One region of the Streptomyces sp. NPDC052064 genome, then DNA from elsewhere that is predicted to be linked to it. Evidence: riboswitches for the same ligand, from Rfam matches in the RefSeq annotation. Region 1 holds a riboswitch; the other holds the start of a gene.
What was found. Region 1 has a riboswitch for glycine ahead of gcvT (glycine cleavage system aminomethyltransferase GcvT). Riboswitches for the same ligand answer to the same signal wherever they lie in the genome.

Region 1 (6,212 bases):
GCGTTCTCCTTGAACAGCATGCCGATCGCGCCCGCGGCGAGCAGGAAGCGGACCACGCCCTCCTCGTCCGCGCCGGGCACGAAGTTGACGTAGTAGTGCAGGACCGCCGGGATGATGCCGGCCGCGCCGTTCGTCGGGGCGGTGACGACCCGGCCGCCGGCCGCGTTCTCCTCGTTGACCGCCATCGCGTAGAGCGTGATCCACTCCATGGCGAGGGCCTTCGGGTCGCCCTCGGAGCGCAGCTTGCGCGCGGTGTTGGCGGCCCGGCGGCGCACCTTCAGACCGCCCGGCAGGATTCCCTCGCGGGACATGCCGCGCGCCACGCACGCCTCCATCACCCGCCAGATCTCCAGCAGGCCGGCGCGGATCTCCTCCTCGGTGCGCCAGGCCCGCTCGTTCTCCAGCATCAGCGCGGAGATCGACAGGCCCGTCTCCTCGGTGAGGCGCAGGAGCTCGTCGCCCGTGCGGAAGGGGTACTTCAGCACGGTGTCGTCGAGCTTGATGCGGTCCGCGCCGACCGCCTCCTCGTCGACGACGAAGCCGCCGCCGACCGAGTAGTACGTCTTCGTCAGCAGCTCCGCGCCCGAGGCGTCGTACGCCCACAGGGTCATGCCGTTCGCGTGGTACGGCAGGGCCTTGCGGCGGTGCAGGACCATGTCGTCGTCGTAGGAGAACGCGATCTCGTGTTCGCCCAGCAGCCTCATCCGGCCGTCGGCCTTGATCGTCTCCACCCGTTCTTCGGCCGTCTCCACGTCCACCGTGCGCGGCGAGTCGCCCTCCAGGCCGAGCAGCACCGCCTTGGGCGTGCCGTGGCCGTGCCCGGTGGCGCCGAGCGAGCCGTAGAGCTCGGCGCGGACTTTCGCGGTCGGGGCCAGCAGTTCCTCGTTGCGCAGCCGCCTGGCGAACATCCGGGCGGCGCGCATGGGGCCGACCGTGTGGGAGCTGGACGGGCCGATGCCGATCGAGAACAGGTCGAAGACCGAGATGGCCACGGGGACTCCTGACTACGGGGGTGGTGCGAGGGGGCAGGGCGCCCCGCCCACGCGGGACGGGGCGCCCTGAAAGGTTTCTTCGTTATGTGTTCAGACCCGGGTACAGCGGGTGCTTGTCGGCCAGGGCCTTCACCCGGGCCTTGAGGGCCTCGGCGTCGTGGGACGGCTTCAGCGCCTCGGCGATGACGTCCGCGACCTCCGCGAAGTCCTCGGCCTGGAACCCGCGGGTGGCCAGGGCCGGCGTGCCGATCCGAAGGCCCGACGTCACCATCGGCGGGCGCGGGTCGTTCGGGATCGCGTTGCGGTTGACCGTGATGCCCACCTCGTGGAGGCGGTCCTCGGCCTGCCGCCCGTCCAGCTCCGAGTGACGCAGGTCCACCAGGACCAGGTGCACGTCCGTGCCGCCGGACAGAACGTCCACGCCCACGGCCCGGACGTCGTCCTTCACCAGACGCTCGGCCAGGATGCGGGCACCCTCCAGCGTACGGCGCTGGCGCTCCTTGAAGTCCTCCGAGGCCGCGACCTTGAAGGCGACCGCCTTGGCCGCGATCACGTGCTCCAGCGGACCGCCCTGCTGACCGGGGAAGACAGCGGAGTTGATCTTCTTGGCGAGCTCGGCCGTGGAGAGGATCACACCGCCGCGCGGGCCGCCCAGCGTCTTGTGGGTGGTCGTGGTCACCACGTGCGCGTGCGGGACCGGGTTCGGGTGCAGCCCGGCCGCGACGAGCCCCGCGAAGTGCGCCATGTCGACCATCAGGTACGCGCCGACCTCGTCCGCGATCCGGCGGAACGCGGCGAAGTCCAGCTGCCGCGGGTAGGCCGACCAGCCCGCGACGATCAGCTTCGGCTTCGACTCCTTCGCCAGCCGTTCCACCTCGGCCATGTCGACCCGGCCGTCTTCGCCGACGTGGTAGGCGACGACGTCGTAGAGCTTGCCGGAGAAGTTGATCTTCATGCCGTGGGTCAGGTGCCCGCCGTGCGCGAGGTTCAGACCCATGATGGTGTCGCCCGGCTTGAGCAGCGCGAACATCGCGGCCGCGTTGGCCTGGGCGCCCGAGTGCGGCTGCACGTTGGCGTGCTCGGCGCCGAACAGCTCCTTGACGCGGTCGATCGCGATCTGCTCGACCACGTCGACGTGCTCGCAGCCACCGTAGTAGCGGCGGCCCGGGTAGCCCTCGGCGTACTTGTTGGTGAGGACCGAGCCCTGCGCCTCCATGACCGCGACCGGGGCGAAGTTCTCCGAGGCGATCATCTCGAGCGTGGACTGCTGGCGGTGCAGCTCGGCGTCGACCGCGGCGGCCACGGCCGGGTCGAGCTCGTGCAGGGGTGTGTTCAGGACGGACATACGGCTACGACTCCTCAGCCGGCGGAGAACGCGGTGTACTCGTCGGCGGAGAGCAGGTCGCCCGGCTCCTCCGCGACCCGCACCTTGAACAGCCAGCCGCCCTCGAAGGGCGCCGAGTTCACCAGCGACGGGTCGTTCACGACGTCCTCGTTGACCTCGGTGACCTCACCGGAGACGGGGGAGTAGAGGTCGGACACCGACTTGGTCGACTCCAGCTCACCGCAGGTCTCGCCCGCGGACACCGAGTCACCGACCTCGGGGAGCTGGACGAAGACCACGTCGCCGAGCGCGTTGGCCGCGTGCTCCGTGATGCCGACCGTCGAGACGCCGTCCTCGGCGGCCGACAGCCACTCGTGCTCCTTGCTGTAACGCAGCTGCTGGGGGTTGCTCATGGCCTGGATTCTCCTGTACGCGCGGGAGTGCTGTTGACGGGGGACTGCTGGTGAGCTGGGACGAAGGGCGACGGGGGCGCTTGCCGCGGCCCCCGGCCAGTGTCTACTTCTGCCGCTTGTAGAACGGCAGCGCCACGACCTCGTACGGCTCGTGACTGCCCCGGATGTCCACGGCCACGCCTGGCGTCCCGGGCGCGGCGTGCGCGGCGTCGACGTACGCCATGGCGATGGGCTTGCCGAGGGTGGGGGAGGGGGCGCCGGAGGTGACCTCGCCGATCACCTCGCCGCCGGCGACGACGGCGTACCCGGCGCGCGGGACCCGGCGGCCCTCGGCGACGAGCCCGACGAGCACGCGCGGCGGGTTCTGCTCGGCCCGGGCGGCGGCCTCGCGCAGGGCCTCGCGCCCCACGAAGTCGCCCTCCTTCTCGAACTTCACCACCCGGCCGAGACCGGCGTCGAAAGGCGTCAGGGAGGTGCTCAGCTCGTGCCCGTACAGCGGCATGCCCGCCTCCAGGCGCAGCGTGTCGCGGCAGGACAGCCCGCACGGGACCAGTCCGGCGCCCTCGCCCGCCTTGGTCAGGGCCTGCCACACCTCGACCGCGTGCTCCGGCTTCACGAACAGCTCGAAGCCGTCCTCGCCGGTGTAACCGGTGCGGGCGATCAGGGCCGGGACCCCGGCGACGGTGCCGGGCAGGCCGGCGTAGTACTTCAGCCCGTCGAGGTCGGCGTCGGTGAGGGACTTCAGGATCCCGGGGGACTCCGGGCCCTGTACGGCGATCAGCGCGTAGGCGTCCCGGTCGTCGCGCACCTCGGCGTCGAAGCCGGCGGCTCGCTCGGTCAGCGCGTCCAGGACCACCTGGGCGTTGGAGGCGTTGGCGACGACCATGTACTCGGGGGCCTCGGTCTCGCCCAGCCGGTAGACGATCAGGTCGTCGAGGATGCCGCCGTCGGCCCGGCAGATCATGGTGTAGCGGGCGCGGCCCGGCTTGACGCCGCCGATGTTGCCGACGAGCGCGAAGTCGAGCAGGGCGGCGGCCTGCGGACCGGTGACGGTGATCTCGCCCATGTGGGAGAGGTCGAAGAGCCCGGCCTTCGTGCGCACGGCGGTGTGCTCGTCGCGCTCGGAGCCGTAGCGCAGGGGCATGTCCCAGCCGGCGAAGTCGGTCATCGTCGCGCCGAGCGAACGATGCAGGGCATCGAGCGCGGTGTGGCGGAGTTCTCCTGTACTGCTCATCGGTCGCGTCTCCCAGGGGCATGACGGGCGAGGTCGTTCCTCCCCATCTGTCATCGGAACCTGAGAGGTTCGCCATGACCACGGGGGACACGGCTTGCACCTTGGGTGGAGCCACGCCCGTCGCCTCGACGACAGGAGATGGCCCGCTTTTCAGATGTGCCTCGCCCGCGCGGTAACGGGGCCTGAGAGATTCAAGGGAGGGACTTGCTCCTTCGGCGCCCCAGCGTCAGACGGTGCTGGGGACTCTCCCGCGCGGATTCAAACGGCCGGTATGCAGTTGGCGCGCACATCATTGCACGCATCGTCGCGGGGTGGCAGGGCACCACCCTGTAGCAGGCCTGTTGCAGGAAGAGGACTAAAACCAGAGACATCGGGCATTACCTTCTCTTTACGCTCAGCGGGGATGGGACTCCATACCTGGCCCCAGGGGAGGACGATCACGGTGAACAGGACCACCGCGTACGCCACGACATCGGGCGTCGCGCTGCCCGAGCAGCCGGCCGTTCCGGCACGCGCGGCCTGTGGCCCGCTGCCGGTGCCGGTCGTCCGCGACCTGCGCGAGCGCGCAGGCCGCAGCCCGCACGCGCTGCTCTTCGGCGCCCGCGACCTCGTCGTGGTCACGGGCCTGCCCGGCAGCGGCAAGTCCACGCTGATGCGGCGCACCGTGCCCGGCCGGCGCATCGACTCCCAGGACACCCGAGACCGCTGGGACGGCCGCATGTCGCGCTTCCTGCCGTACGCGGTCTACCGCCCGCTCGTCCGCCTCGCCCACTACACCGGGTTGCGGCGCGCCCTGCGCACCGGGGAGGGCGTCGTGGTGCACGACTGCGGCACCCAGGCCTGGGTCCGCCGCTGGCTGGCCCGCGAGGCCCGCCGCCGGGGCGGCACCCTGCATCTGCTCATGCTCGACGTCACCCCCGAGGAGGCCCTGGCCGGCCAGCGCGACCGCGGCCGCGGTGTCTCGCGGTACGCGTTCCTGCGCCACCGCGCGGCGACCACCCGCCTGTTGCGCTCCGTGGAGCGGGGCGAACTGCCCGCGGGCTGCGGCTCGGCGATCCTCGTCGACCGGGACGCGGCGGACACCCTGCGCCGGATCGGGTTCATGGGCTGACCGCCGGCGGCCGGCGAGCCGCTAGCCTTTTGAGTCACAGCAGTGGTTCCAGGCAGGCGGTAGGCAGATGGACTTCCCGGCGGACTTCTCCGCGGACTTCCCGGCGCACACGCAGACCCACCCGCACGGCGGATGGCCCGGCAACGAACTGGAGGAGGTGCTCTCGGCCTCCCTCGGCGCCGGGCCGTCGGCCGGCGGGCGGATCGTCGAGGTGCTCGGCCGGAGTTTCGTCTGGGTCCCCCTGCCGAGTGGCGGCGGCCCCCAGAGCGGCCCTCTCGACCTGCCCGGGATAGAGATCGAGGGCCAGGCGTACGTACCGGTGTTCAGCTCCGAGGAGCAGTTCCGCCAGGTCGTCGGCTCCCATATGTCGTACACCATCGCGCCCGCCGTGGAGTTCGCCCGCGGCCTGCCCCCGCACGCCGGGATAGCCGTCAATCCGGGCGGGGTGGTCGGCATACCGCTCCCGCCGCCCGCCGTGGCCGAGCTCTGCAGGGCCGGCCGGACACCCTTGGACGGCCCCGCGAGCGGCGGCCGGGTCCGCCTCTTCGAGCCCGACTGGCAGGACGACCCGGTGGACTTCCTCGCCGCCGCCTCCGCCGAGTTCGAGGCGATCGGCGTCGTCGTCACGGCCCGCCGCTGCCTCGCCGCGATCGAGACCGCCGACCCGGTGATGTTCGTGGGCGTCGAACTCTCCCAGTGGGAAGGTGACCTGCGAGCCCTCCCGCTGGAGGCCCTGTCCCGAGCCGTGACCAAGTCCCCGGCCCCCTGGCCGGTCAACCTGGTCCTCCTGGACGTGGCGGAGGACCCGGTGGGCACCTGGATGAAGGACAGGGTCCGGCCCTTCTACCAGCGGTAGGGCAACCGGCCGAGGGGTGCGGGGCTGTAGCATCATGCGGCTCCGCCGCGTGGGCGCGATCGACCACGAACAACCCGCGGCCGCGAGACGACACCAAGCTCCGAGCTCATGGGCGGGCTTAAGCTAGGTCACGGTCGAGGCGTTGTACGAAGGGGCGGTAAAGGTGAGCGCGAGCGGCACGGCCGCGGCCGGACAGGTCGAGCACATGCTGCGCCAGGTCACGCCCGGGCGTTACGACGCCTACGAGGCACTCCTGCGCGCGCTCGCCACCCCGCACACCGG
Region 2 (6,212 bases), on a different contig from region 1:
ATCCGCAGAGCGACATCTTCCTGGACGACGTGACGGTCTCCCGGCGTCATGTGGAGTTCCGCCGTGGCCAGGACGGTTCGTTCACAGTGGCCGACGTGGGCAGCCTGAACGGCACGTACGTGAATCGCGAGCGGATCGACCAGGTCGCGGTCAACAACGGCGACGAGGTGCAGATCGGCAAGTACCGGCTGGTCTTCTACGCCAGCCAGCGGGGCTACTGACGGGATTCCGTCCGGGGAACCCCGCGAGGGTCCGTCCGTCAGGGAAGGTCCATGCTTCAAACACCGAGCGGCGGTGCCGGGCACGGCGCCGCCGCCACGGACAGGCTGATGAGCATCGGCACGGTGCTGAACGTGCTGCGCGACGAGTTTCCCGAAGTCACCATCTCCAAGATCCGTTTCCTGGAGGCGGAGGGGCTCATCGAGCCGCAGCGGACCCCGTCGGGGTATCGCAAGTTCAGCGCTCACGACGTCGAGCGTCTCGGTCATGTCCTGAGGATGCAGCGGGACCACTATCTGCCCCTGAAGGTGATCCGCGAGCACCTGGAGGCAATGGAGCGCGGTGAGGCCGTCCAGCTGCCGGCGCTGGGGCGTCAGCGCGACGGCGACACCGCGCCCGAGTTCCCCGAGGCGCCCACGGCGGCCAGGATCGGGCGCGAGGAGCTGCTCGCCGCCGCCGGTGTCGGTGAGGAGGAGCTCGGGGAGTGGGAGTCGTACGGGCTCGTCACCCCACTGGAGGACGGCGTGTACGACGCGGAGGCGGCCACGGTGGCCTCGCTCATCGCCGAGCTGGGGCGGTTCGGGATCGAGCCGCGGCACTTGCGGGTGATGAAGGCCGCCGCAGACCGCGAGGCCGGGCTCGTGGACCAGGTGGTGGCCCCGCTGAAGCGGCACCGGAACCCGCAGACCAGGGCTCATGCGGAGGACCGCACCAAGGAGCTGGCGGGGCTCACGGTGAAGCTGCACGCCGCGCTGGTGCAGACGGCGCTCGGGGTGCGGCTGCCCTGAGACGGCCGGTCGCGGAGGGCCGGAACAGGCGCCTGTTCCCGGCCCGACTACCCAAACATCCCGAGCACGGCCTAGGGTTGCTGTGTGAACGAGCTCGATGTCGTAGGTGTCCGGGTGGAAATGCCCTCCAACCAACCGATCGTGCTGCTGCGTGAAGTGGGAGGCGACCGTTACCTCCCCATCTGGATCGGACCGGGGGAGGCGACGGCGATCGCCTTCGCCCAGCAGGGCATGGCTCCTGCGCGGCCGCTGACCCACGACCTGTTCAAGGACGTGCTGGAAGCCGTCGGCCAGGAGCTCACGGAAGTGCGCATCACGGACCTGCGGGAGGGCGTCTTCTACGCGGAGCTGGTCTTCGCCAGCGGCGTCGAGGTGAGCGCCCGCCCGTCCGACGCCATAGCGCTGGCCCTGCGCACCGGTACGCCGATCTACGGCAGTGACACGGTGCTCGACGACGCCGGTATCGCGATCCCGGACGAGCAGGAGGACGAAGTGGAGAAGTTCCGCGAGTTCCTCGACCAGATCTCCCCGGAGGACTTCGGTAGCAGCAGTCAGTGAGCTCCGGATTCCGGTAAGAGCCGGATGGCGCGGAGTATCAGCGGTCAGTGAGACGTGTGGGCGGCCCGGCGGACGATGTGGTCCGCGGCAGGGTCGCCCGCCGCATGTGTGACGGGGGAATTGCCCGCTGTGCCGGAGGCGAGTGAGAGCGTCACACGGCCTGTTTCGGAGGCATTCGGCTAGCCTTTCCCCGCGGTGGGGCACGGGAAACCACTCCTAGGGTGATTATCACTCGGCGTGGCGAGTGTGGCGATCGTTGACGCACCCCGGGTGACTGCCTACCGTCGAGAAGGCAGGTCAAGGACGGAGGTCGGCGTGAGAAGCAGCGGCGACGGTACGGCTGGGGGTGGCCCCGAGCGCAGTCTCAGGGCGAGCGGTCCGTACCCTCCCCCGGGCTCACGGCTCCGCCCGAGCGGGGGGTGCCCCCAGCCCGGCGGGGTGGCTGATCACGCTCCGCAGCGACCGACGGCCGTGCCGAGCAGCGGAGGGACGACGTCCATGGCGTCCGAGCAGATCGGCTATCGCGGCCCCACGGCCTGCGCGGCCGCCGGTATCACCTACCGGCAGCTGGACTACTGGGCCCGCACGGGCCTCGTCGAGCCGAGTGTGCGGCCCGCCTACGGGTCGGGGACGCAGCGGCTGTACAGCTTCCGGGACGTCGTCGTCCTGAAGATCGTCAAGCGGTTCCTCGACACCGGGGTGTCGCTCCAGAACATCCGCACGGCCGTCCAGCACCTGAGAGAACGCGGTTTCCGCGACCTGGAGCGGATGACGCTGATGAGCGACGGAGCGACGGTCTACGAGTGCACCTCGCCGGATGAGGTCCACGCCCTGCTCCAGGGGGGCCAGGGTGTCTTCGGGATTGCCGTGGGCGTGGTGTGGCGGGATGTCGAGAGCGCGTTGTCCCAGCTGCACGGGGAGCGGATCGACACCGGCGAGACCCTGGTCGGGCCCAACCCGGCGGACGAGCTGGCGCGGCGGCGGAACCGGGCCGTTTGAGCCGTCCGGCAGTGCGGTGCCCCCGCGGCCGCTACAGGCGCGACGTTTCCGCGTCGGGATGCAAGCGGTTTCTCCCAGGGCGTCAGGGCGGTTGTCCGGGGCGTTGTCAGTGGCGTAGGGCAGCATCGGAGTTGTGAGAACCGCGCCCACGATCCTGCATCTCGACATGGACGCCTTCTTCGCCTCGGTGGAGCAGGTGTCCAAGCCGAGTCTGCGCGGGAAGGCCGTCGTCGTGGGCGGGCTCGGGCCGCGGGGCGTCGTGGCCACGGCGTCGTACGAGGCCCGGGTCTTCGGGGTGCATTCGGCGATGCCGATGGGGCAGGCGCGGCGGCTCGCGCCCAACGCCGCGTATCTCGTGCCGCGCTTCGAGCTCTACCGGACGATCAGCGAGCGGGTGATGGAGCTGCTGCGGGCGTTGTCGCCCCTGGTGGAGCCGCTGAGTCTGGACGAGGCCTTCGTGGACCTGGAGGCCGGGGGAGCGGCCTGGGACGAGCAGTCGGCGCGGCTGGTCGGGGCGCAGTTGCGCGCGGACATACGGGCCGTCACCGGGCTCACGGGGTCGGTGGGGCTCGCCGCCTCCAAGATGCTCGCGAAGATCGCGTCGGAGCAGGCCAAGCCGGACGGGCTGGTGGTGATCGCGCCGGGGACCGAGCGGGCGATGCTCGGGCCGATGTCGGTGCGGATTCTGCCGGGGGTCGGGCCGGCGACGGGCGACCATCTGCGGCGGGCCGGGATCACCACGGTCGAGGAGATCGTCGAGGCGGGGGAGGACGAGTTGGTCCGGCTGCTGGGGAAGGCGCACGGACACGGGCTCTACGCCATGGCGCTGGCGCGGGACGACCGGCCTGTCGTGGCGGAGCGGGAGACGAAGTCGGTGTCGGTCGAGGACACCTACGACGTGGACATCCACGACCGGGTGCGGGTCGGGCTCGAGGTGCAGCGACTCGCCGACCGGTGCGTGCGGCGGCTGCGCGGGGCCGGGCTGTCCGGGCGGACGATCGTGCTGAAGGTGCGGCGGTACGACTTCTCGACGCTCACCCGGTCCGAGACGCTGCGCGGGCCGACGGACGATCCCGGGGTGATCCGCGAGGCGGCGGCCAGGTTGCTGGACTCGGTCGACACGACGGGCGGTGTGCGGCTGCTCGGGGTGGGCGTCAGCGGGCTCGCCGACTACACGCAGGAGGATCTCTTCGCGCAGGCGGCGGGGGAGCGGGCGGAGGCGCAGGGGCCGGTCGAGGAGCCTGCCGTGGCGCCGGTCGAGGAGCAGCCGGCGCTCGCCGAGCGGCGGTGGCCCGCCGGGCACGACGTACGGCACGCCGTGTTCGGGCACGGGTGGGTGCAGGGCAGCGGTCTGGGGCGGGTCACCGTGCGGTTCGAGACGCCCGGCTCGGAGCCCGGGCGGGTGCGGACCTTCCGGGTCGACGATCCGGATCTGGAGCCGGCGGATCCGCTGCCGCTGGTGTTACCGAGACCGGAGGAGAGCCGCGGGCCGGAGGGTGGGTCCGGAGCTGTGGGACTGCGGTCCGCTGTCCCTTAGAGGGCTGGACGGCTTGCCGGGGCTTCAGGCCGTCTCGTCCGTGCCTGCCAGCTTGCCGAAGTCGTGGTCCGCGAGCGGGGGAGATGCGGCGACGTCGAGGCCGTAGTGGTGGTAGAGCTGGAGTTCCTGTTCCGGGGAGAGGTGGCGGCCCACGCCGAAGTCGGGGGCGTCCTTGATCAGGGCACGGTCGAAAGGCACGTGGAGGGCGCCGTCGATCAGTTCACTGGGCTCGAGCGGGACGAAAGCGTCCCTGCTGAACAGGCCGGTCCGTATGGCAGCCCACTCCGGCTCGCCGGTGGCGTCGTCGAGGTAGATCTCGTCGATCGTGCCGATCCTGGTTCCGTTGCGGTCGAACGCCTTGCGGCCGATCAGGTTGCGCGGATCGATATCGGTTCGCACGGGCCCTCCACATGGTCGCAACTCATCCGTAAGCACAACAAAACGGCACAATCGGTGAGGCGGCCACTCGAAGGTTCGTGCGTTGACCTCGCTGGTACGCTGACAGCGGCTGCTGACCCCGTGCGGGAGAGTCCTCCAGACACCATCGGAGGCGCCGAAGGAGCAAATCCTCCCCGGAATCTCTCAGGCTCACGTACCGCACGGACGAGGTCACTCTGGAAAGCAGGGCGGGTGTCGACGGCTTCCGCTCTCACCGACGGTGAAAGCCGGAGGCCTTCGGGCGATCCGGTGAAGCTCTCAGGTTGAGATGACAGAGGGGGAGGCCGTTCGGGTACCCGTCCCGTGGTGCCCCTCGAAGGTCGTGTCAGACCAGGAGGCCTCCGCAAATGACCGCCCATCGCATTCCGCTCTCCGAGCTCGAAGAGGCAGTTCCCTTCGAGCAGCGCCACATCGGCCCCGACCACGAGGCCCGCGCCAAGATGCTGGCGCAGGTCGGCTACGGCTCGCTGGACGAGCTCACGGCCGCCGCGGTCCCGGCCGTGATCAAGAGCGCCGAGGCGCTGGACCTGCCGGGCGCCCGCAGCGAGGCCGAGGTGATCGCCGAACTGCGCTCCCTCGCCGACCGCAACCAGGTCCTCGGCTCCATGATCGGACTCGGGTACCACGGCACGTTCACGCCGCCGGTGATCATGCGCAACGTCATGGAGAACCCGGCCTGGTACACGGCCTACACGCCGTACCAGCCGGAGATCTCGCAGGGGCGGCTCGAGGCGCTGCTCAACTTCCAGACCATGGTCGCCGACCTCACCGGACTGCCGACCTCCGGTGCCTCCCTGCTCGACGAGGGCACCGCGGCCGCCGAGGCCCTTGCGCTGTCGCGGCGCCTCGGCAAGAACAAGAAGGGCCTGTTCCTGGTCGACGCGGACGCGTTGCCGCAGACCATCGCCGTGATCCAGACCCGGGCCGAGCCGACCGGCGTCGAGGTCGTCGTCGCCGATCTCAGCGAGGGCATTCCCGCCGAGATCGCCGAGCGCGAGATCAACGGCGTGCTGATCCAGTACCCGGGCGCCTCCGGAGCCGTACGGGACATCAAGCCGGTCATCGACCAGGCGCACGAGCTCGGGGCGCTCGTCACCGTCGCGGCCGATCTGCTCGCGCTGACGCTGCTGAAGTCGCCCGGTGAGCTCGGCGCGGACATCGCCGTCGGGACGACGCAGCGCTTCGGTGTGCCGATGGGCTTCGGCGGTCCGCACGCCGGTTACATGGCGGTCCAGGAGAAGATGGCGCGCAGCCTGCCCGGGCGGCTCGTCGGCGTGTCCGTCGACGCGGACGGTAACAGGGCCTACCGGCTGGCGCTCCAGACGCGTGAGCAGCACATCCGCCGCGAGAAGGCCACCAGCAACATCTGCACCGCGCAGGTGCTGCTCGCCGTCATGGCCGGCATGTACGCCGTCTACCACGGGCCGGAGGGCCTGAAGGGCATCGCGCGGCGCACCCACCGGTACGCCACCGTCCTCGCCGCCGGGCTCGCGAGCGGCGGTGTCGAGGTCGTGCACGGTTCCTACTTCGACACGCTCACCGTGCGCGTCGAGGGCCGGGCCGCCGACGTCGTGGCCGCCGCGCAGGAGAACGGGGTCAATCTCCGTCTCGTCGACGCCGACCACGTCTCGATCGCCTGCGACGAGACCACCACGCGGGCCCAGCTGCGAGCC

Region 2: another riboswitch for glycine. It lies ahead of gcvP (aminomethyl-transferring glycine dehydrogenase); the one in region 1 lies ahead of gcvT (glycine cleavage system aminomethyltransferase GcvT).

What each region holds. Positions count from the first base shown of each region.
Region 1 is NZ_JBVJJE010000008.1:301,121-307,332, reverse strand. It holds gene ACZ6TU_RS23345 (L-serine ammonia-lyase) at 1-992, opposite strand, end outside; gene glyA (serine hydroxymethyltransferase) at 1,075-2,337, opposite strand; gene gcvH (glycine cleavage system protein GcvH) at 2,352-2,729, opposite strand; gene gcvT (glycine cleavage system aminomethyltransferase GcvT) at 2,833-3,963, opposite strand; glycine riboswitch at 4,001-4,123, opposite strand; glycine riboswitch at 4,124-4,224, opposite strand; gene ACZ6TU_RS23325 (AAA family ATPase) at 4,406-5,074, shown strand; gene ACZ6TU_RS23320 (enhanced serine sensitivity protein SseB) at 5,142-5,930, shown strand; gene ACZ6TU_RS23315 (enhanced serine sensitivity protein SseB C-terminal domain-containing protein) at 6,094-6,212, shown strand, end outside.
Region 2 is NZ_JBVJJE010000010.1:336,734-342,945, reverse strand. It holds gene ACZ6TU_RS27685 (FHA domain-containing protein) at 1-221, shown strand, start outside; gene ftsR (transcriptional regulator FtsR) at 273-1,007, shown strand; gene ACZ6TU_RS27675 (bifunctional nuclease family protein) at 1,092-1,565, shown strand; gene ACZ6TU_RS27670 (MerR family transcriptional regulator) at 1,881-2,564, shown strand; gene ACZ6TU_RS27665 (DNA polymerase IV) at 2,698-4,101, shown strand; gene ACZ6TU_RS27660 (PRC-barrel domain-containing protein) at 4,126-4,500, opposite strand; glycine riboswitch at 4,614-4,709, shown strand; gene gcvP (aminomethyl-transferring glycine dehydrogenase) at 4,887-6,212, shown strand, end outside.